DNA from 2 places in the Arthrobacter sp. HMSC06H05 genome. Region 2 is predicted to be linked to the other one. Evidence: predicted binding sites of a transcription regulator. Region 2 holds the regulator's gene; the other holds the start of a gene.

Region 1 (3,403 bases), on a different contig from region 2:
GATGATCGGCGACGGCATCAACGACGCGCCGGCACTGGCGGGCGCTACGGTGGGCATCGCGATGGGAGCGTCCGGCTCCGACGCCGCGATCGAGTCCGCTGACGTCGCCTTCACCGGCCACGACCTCCGGCTGATCCCGCAGGCGCTGCAGCACGCCCGCCGAGGCAGCAGGATCATCAACCAGAACATCGTGCTGTCTCTGGTCATCATCATCGTGTTGATGCCACTGGCGATCAGTGGTGTGCTGGGCCTGGCCGCCGTCGTGTTGGTTCACGAGGTCGCCGAAGTCATCGTGATCTTGAACGGCCTGCGGGCTGCACGAGCGAAACGCTGAGGCTGTGACCGGCAAGTCTTATAAGGGTTAAACCACGCGCCGAGCACACACACGTTGGACCAGGCGAGTCATTCGAGTTCACCACCTGGTCCTTCTCGATGCGTGCAGGCACGGAAACTGTGGGTGAACCTAATAGTTCAACGGCCCGATACCACTTGCAGATTCTTCACACGAGGTAGCGGAATGGGCCGAGGCCGAACGAAAACCGGAGTTAGAGACAGCGCTCTTCAACCTCCTCCCCCCAATAACGCGAAACGTCATTAACGCCTCGCGTTAAACGTTGAACTTGAACTCGACCACGTCGCCGTGGATACCAACCTCGCACGACATGCCGTTTTTTGCTTTTCCGGTCAGTTCTTGACCGCGGACACCCGACGGATCAGTCGTGCTACCACCTGGCATACTAGGGCGGCGGGCAGGAGCAATGCGACGCCGTTGACCGTGTCACGGAACCGCAGCTCGCACCCGTCCCGCTGAAGTTCTCGACGCGCCATGAGTGCCCCGGGGAGCATGATCGGCAACGCCGTCGCAACACCGGCGGTGTAACCACGCTGCGCGACTGAACCGCCGAGGTGAGTCACGACGTGGGCTTCCAGCCCGGCGACGACTGCCCGATAGGTCGCCGACTTACCGGTAGAGCGCACGCCGCGGCCACACGCCGCCGCCACCAGCATTCCCATCAGCCCCACGGCGATCCACGATTGCTGCGGCGTGATTCTGAGTTGTTCTATACCAGTTCGATCCGCGAGACGATCGCAGGATGCAGGAAACGCGAACGCCTCTTCGAGGTCGTGGATTACCCACGCCGCAAAAAGCGCAGTCGGCCCCTTCCAACTCACAATTCAGCCTTTCCCTCACGAATGCAACTACGATGAATCTGCTGGCAGACGCACACGCCCACCAGCATCATTTCACAGCCGACAGAGTGTTTGAGGCCATGCAACCGTGAGGTCCAACCGGAACTCGACTAAACGTTAAATCTAAATTCGACGACGTCGCCGTCCTGCATAATGTATTCCTTGCCTTCAAGACGCACACGGCCCGCGGCCTTCGCGGCCTGCATCGAGCCCGCCGCGACCAGGTCGTCGAACGAAACAACCTCGGCACGGATGAATCCACGCTGGAAATCCGTGTGAATCACGCCAGCTGCCTCAGGCGCGGTAGCACCCTGCTTGATCGTCCACGCACGCGTCTCCTTCGGGCCCGCCGTCAAATACGACTGCAAACCAAGCGCCTCATAGCCAGCCTTCGCAAGCTACTCCAGACCAGACTCCTCAATGCCAGCGTCAGCGAGCATCTCTGCCGCATCATCCTCATCAACCTCAATGAGTTCAGCTTCGAACTTCACATCGAGGAAAATCGCCTCGGCTGGCGCTACGAGTTCGCGCATCTTCGCCTGCATGGCTCCGTCGGCCAGCGCGGGCCATCTGCGGAAAAGATCGCCAAGACTCATCTGGAGGTCGCCCAGGCCGCGGACGAAATCGGCGTGAACAACGCGCCCTTCCGTGTCCACCACTTCGTGCCGCGGGCCTCCGCCCCGATGCCGCTGCTGGGTGCTGTCGCGGCCACCACCAATCACATCGAGGTGGGCACCGGGGTCATCGACATGCGCTAGCGCATGTCGGGGTCGTGGCGTTGGCGCGAACGGCTCTGCCGTTTACAGGTACCGGCAGACCTGGTCCGCGCTGCACGAGTCGGGGTCGGGCTGCGCGGCGTCGTGCCTGAGCTCGGCGATGGTGTCTCGGAGCGCTGTGAGCTGGGCGATCTGCTGCTTGATCTCGGCGAGGCGCGCGTCGAGGAGGTCGCGCACGTGCTCGCAGGGAGCAGCGCCGCCGTCGCGGATTTCGAGGATCTGGCGGATCTGGGCGAGGGTGAGGCCCGCGGCCTGGCCGCGGTGGACGAAGTCGATCCGGGCGGCCGTCTCGGGCGCGTAGTCGCGGTATCCGGACGGCGTGCGCTCGGCCGGCGGCAACAGGCCCTGCTCCTCGTAGAACCGCAGCGTCTTCGCCGTCGTTCCCGCCCGCTCGGCGAGTTCTCCGATCCGCAATGCTGTCTCCCTCCGTGGCCGCGCTTGACCTTCCCCTGCACTGGAAGGTCCAGTATGGCTGAGACAGCGCAGAAAGCCAAGAATTGACAGGAGCAGCGATGCCTACGAAGTACGATCTCGCCATCATCGGATCGGGAGGCGGCGCGTTCGCCGCTGCGATCCGCGCCAGCACGCTCGGGAAGTCGGTGGTGATGATCGAGCGCGGGACGCTCGGCGGCACCTGCGTGAACACGGGCTGCGTCCCGTCGAAGGCGCTCATCGCCGCGTCCGGCGCGCGGCACGTCGCCGTCGACGCCGCAACCCGGTTCCCCGGGATCGCGACGACGGCGGATCCCGTCGACATGCCCGCGCTGATCGCTGGGAAGCAAGCGTTGGTGGAGTCGCTGCGCGGCGAGAAGTACGCCGACGTCGCCGACTCCTACGGCTGGCAGGTCCTCCGCGGCGACGCCTCGTTCGTGGGCACCCCTGATGCGCCGGTTCTCGATGTTGCCGGAGCCGACGGAAGCGTCGAGACCATCGAGGCCGCGCACTACCTGGTCGCGACTGGTTCTCGCCCGTGGGCACCGCCGATCGACGGCCTGGACGAGACCGGATACCTGACCTCGACCACGGCGATGGAGCTGACGGAGGTCCCCGAGTCGCTGCTGGTGCTCGGCGGCGGCTACGTCGCCCTGGAGCAGGCGCAGCTGTTCGCCCGCCTCGGCTCGCAGGTCACGCTGCTCGTGCGGTCCCGGCTCGCCTCGAAGGAGGAGCCGGAGGTGTCGAAGGCGCTCCAGGAGGTGCTCGCCGACGAGGGCATCCGCGTCGTCAGCCGCGCAGTGCCCACCCGGGTCTCCCGCGGCACGGGAGGCGAGGCCGTCGTGACCGCCGCCGTGTCCGGCGGCTCGCAGGAGTTCCGCGCCGACCAGGTGCTCCTCGCCCTCGGACGCCGTCCCGTCACCGATGGCCTGAACCTCGATGCGGTCGGGGTGAATACCGGAGACTCCGGCGAGGTGGTCGTCTCCGACCGGCTGCAGTCCTCG
Region 2 (3,403 bases):
GTGCGGTGCGTAGCGCCGTGAATTCCCGATCTGGGTAGCGGTTGAGGCTGTGTGCGGCCTCGCGTACGGATGCGGCGATCTCATCGATCACCTCTTGCGGCAGCGGGTGAGTGTTTTCGTTGACGTTCAGCTGTACCGGAACGTCGATCTGTGGGGCGCCGTACGGGGAGAGCCCACGAAGGTTATCCCTAAGTGGAAGTTGGTTGAGCCGTTGCATAGCATCCTGAGACATGGTTCAAGTCTAGGGATCGGCTAAGTGGCGTCTCGAATTAGGGTCGCCCTATTGCGCACCCACTCACGCTGTGGACGGGTTAGTAGCTGACCGGGACAACGAGCTTCTGCCCCGGAACGAGCGCTCCATCAAAAGAGTTGTGCTTTTGGATCAGAGCCACCGTGTCGCGGACATCGCGTTCAGGTGCATAGTGCTCAGCTAGCTCCCACAAGGTATCTCCATGCGCAACGGTGACCTCAACCAAGCGATCCCCCTGCGCGGTCACCGGCTCACCCGTGGTTGCCTGAGCAGGCTGAAGCAAGGCCGAGAGCATCAAAAACACGCCAACGACCAAAGCCATAGTCGGCAGGCCGAAGAACACAAACCGCCCCCGTGAAGTCAAACGGATACGTTGACGTGATGCGTGCTCGCCATGAGCAGTGTTGAGAGTGCGCTCATCTGAATTGACGGTGCGTTCAGCAGTATTCGACATGACAACGGTGTCCACCATGACCATTCCTTCCGACATCGAACAGAACATACATTCGAACATCTCTTCGATACATTTCTAGCACACATCTTCGAATCGACTCAACGGTCTTCGTACATATCTTTGAATATGCGGCGAATCCATATAGGCTGTAACTACCGATGTGGACTGTCATTACAGTCAAGAACAACCCCCTGACACTTTGATGGGCATGGGTAGCGAACCAGGGATGGGAAACGAAGGATGGGAAACGAATGAGCACCGATACACCGTCGATGGACACCCAGCCCGCACGCCCTTCGAAACCGCTGACTTCGCGGCAACGCTCTGTGCTGAAGTGCATCGAGTCTTTCTTAGAGAATCAGGGGTATCCGCCCACGATGCGTGAGATCGGTGACGCAGTCGGGTTGAAATCGCTGTCTTCGGTGACACACCAACTGCAGCAGCTCAACAAGCTCGGTTGGATTCGCCGCGACCCCAAACTCCCCCGCGCGCTCGAGGTTCTCTATCCGTCCACCCTGGACGTGACCCAGAAGGACTCCACCACAGCTAGTGCGGCCGCACTCGGAGCAGCGACAGGCGCCGGCCTAGCGGAGGTCACACCAATGCCCGGTGCAGCCAAACTCCCAAACACCACAGACTCCGCCAGCACCGCACAATCCTCCAACATCACAGACTCGGCTAACATCACGCAGTTCAAGGCTCGCGGCGGTGAGGACTCGGCTGAGATCCCACTCGTCGGCCGTATCGCGGCAGGTGGACCGATCCTTGCTGAACAACACGTTGAAGACGTCGTGACCCTGCCACGTCAGCTTGTAGGGCACGGCGAACTGTTCATGCTCAAAGTCTCTGGAGACTCGATGATCGACGCCGCGATCTGCGATGGTGACTGGGTTGTGGTCCGTCGCCAAAACACCGCACAGAACGGCGAGATCGTCGCAGCACTGCTGGATGACGAAGCCACCGTGAAGACCTTCCGGCAACGCGACGGACACACGTGGTTACTGCCTCAGAACTCCCAATACGAACCCATCCTGGGCGACCACGCACAGATCATGGGACGCGTCGTATCCGTGTTGCGCTCCCTCTAAGCGCAGAGCCGCTCAGGCAACCCCTCTAAGCGCAGGGCCCGTATCGCCGCGCCATCTTCGTTACTGCCGCGTTACTTATTGGCTTCGCGCAGGCGTCCCAAAGCGCCGAGAACTGTATTCCGGTCAGTTGTGGTCCACAACGGTGGTAGCGCGCTGCGAAGATATGCACCATAGCGGCGGGTAGCCATCCGAGAATCCAGAATCGCGGCCACTCCCCTGTCCTCTGTGGAACGGATCAGACGGCCCACACCCTGCGCCAAACGGATCGCCGCGTGATGCGCCGAAACAGACATGAACCCATTCCCGCCGTGCTCATTCACGTCACGGGTCCTAGCGGTCATCAAAGGATCGTCAGGGCGCGGGAACGGGATCCGATCAATCACCACCAAACGGCAATGCCGCCCCGGAACATCCACGCCCTGCCACAGCGTCATCGTCCCGAACAGACAAGTCTGCTCATCAGCTGAGAACTCCCGCACCAGCTCCGTCATTGACGCCTCGCCCTGCACCAAAATCGGCACATCCAGACGTTCACGGCACGCAGCGGCGGCGTCCTCAGCGGCTCGGCGTGAAGAAAACAGCGCCAACGCCGCACCGCCAGAGGCCTTGATCAAGTCCCCAAGCTCATCGATAGCTGCTTCAGAGACTCCGCGGCCTGGCGGCGGGAGATGCTGAGCCACATACAGCACGCCCTGCTTCTCGTATTCGAACGGCGAACCAACATCAACCGAATCCCACTTAGGAGCCTCCGGCCCCATCAACCCTAAACCGCCAGCAACCGGCTCGAAGGCTTCACCCACAGCAAGCGTGGCCGAGGTCAAAACCACGGTCCGGTCCGCGAACAAGCCATCCCGCATCTGCATCGCAACAGACAACGGGGCAACCATCAAAGACGCCGGTTCAGAATCATCCGGAACCACATAGCCGCGCCCCGGCTCGAAGCTGCCGGGCCGGGCCGCCCACACAACCTCGTCGCCCTGACCAGCGTTCAACAAACGTTCAGCCAGCTCAACAACCTGAGCCACCGCGGAACGCGCGGACTGCCAGGCGCCATCCGGAGCCGCATCGCCAGCCTCGCGTTTGGAATCCGCCATCACGACCTTCGCTGATTCGAAAACCTGCATCACAGCGGCACGTTGAGCCTCGGTCAATCCGCGCGGCTGAAGACCTGTCGGGATGTTCGTGACAGACTTCTCAAAAGCCTTAGCGGCATCAGATAACGCCTTCGACGCAACCTTGAGGTGCTTCTTAGCTCCCTGAGCCGCGTGTGTGATCGCGGTGTGGGTGAGCGGGCGCGTGTACGTGTTCGTGACCCGGTCCTGCAGCTCGTGGGCCTCATCCACAATCACAACATCGAAATCCGGTAAAACCGGTAGCTGCTCAAACGCAGAAAAAGCGAGCATCGCGTGGTTAGTGACCACCACATCGGACTCAGCGGCCAACGCACGGGCACGCTCCGTGAAACATTCCTCCGCCATAGGGCAATGCTGGGTGCCCAGACATTCAAGCGAGGACACCGAAGCCTGCCGCCACGCCCTATCCGAAACCGAAGGGATCAGCTCATCCCGGTCCCCTGTCTCGCTCTCTTCAGCCCACTTCCGGATGCGCATG

What was found. The regulator LexA, encoded in region 2, represses DNA repair genes until DNA is damaged. The targets are predictions, from matches to a motif close to TCGAACANNTGTTCGA.
Region 1: a site for LexA is predicted at 1,252-1,267, ahead of HMPREF3160_RS06975 (HXXEE domain-containing protein). Genes of this name have one in related genera too.

The regions. Positions count from the first base shown of each region.
Region 1 is NZ_KV788988.1:42,945-46,347, forward strand. Features, by position in the region: gene HMPREF3160_RS06970 (heavy metal translocating P-type ATPase) at 1-334, shown strand, start outside; gene HMPREF3160_RS06975 (HXXEE domain-containing protein) at 685-1,173, opposite strand; partial or broken gene HMPREF3160_RS06980 (DUF933 domain-containing protein) at 1,302-1,751, opposite strand; gene HMPREF3160_RS10340 (monooxygenase) at 1,821-1,949, shown strand; gene HMPREF3160_RS06985 (heavy metal-responsive transcriptional regulator) at 1,992-2,381, opposite strand; gene merA (mercury(II) reductase) at 2,480-3,403, shown strand, end outside.
Region 2 is NZ_KV788989.1:108,164-111,566, reverse strand. Features, by position in the region: gene HMPREF3160_RS07595 (histidinol-phosphate transaminase) at 1-232, opposite strand, end outside; gene HMPREF3160_RS07590 (LysM peptidoglycan-binding domain-containing protein) at 312-722, opposite strand; gene lexA (transcriptional repressor LexA) at 956-1,792, shown strand; gene HMPREF3160_RS07580 (ATP-dependent DNA helicase) at 1,864-3,403, opposite strand, start outside.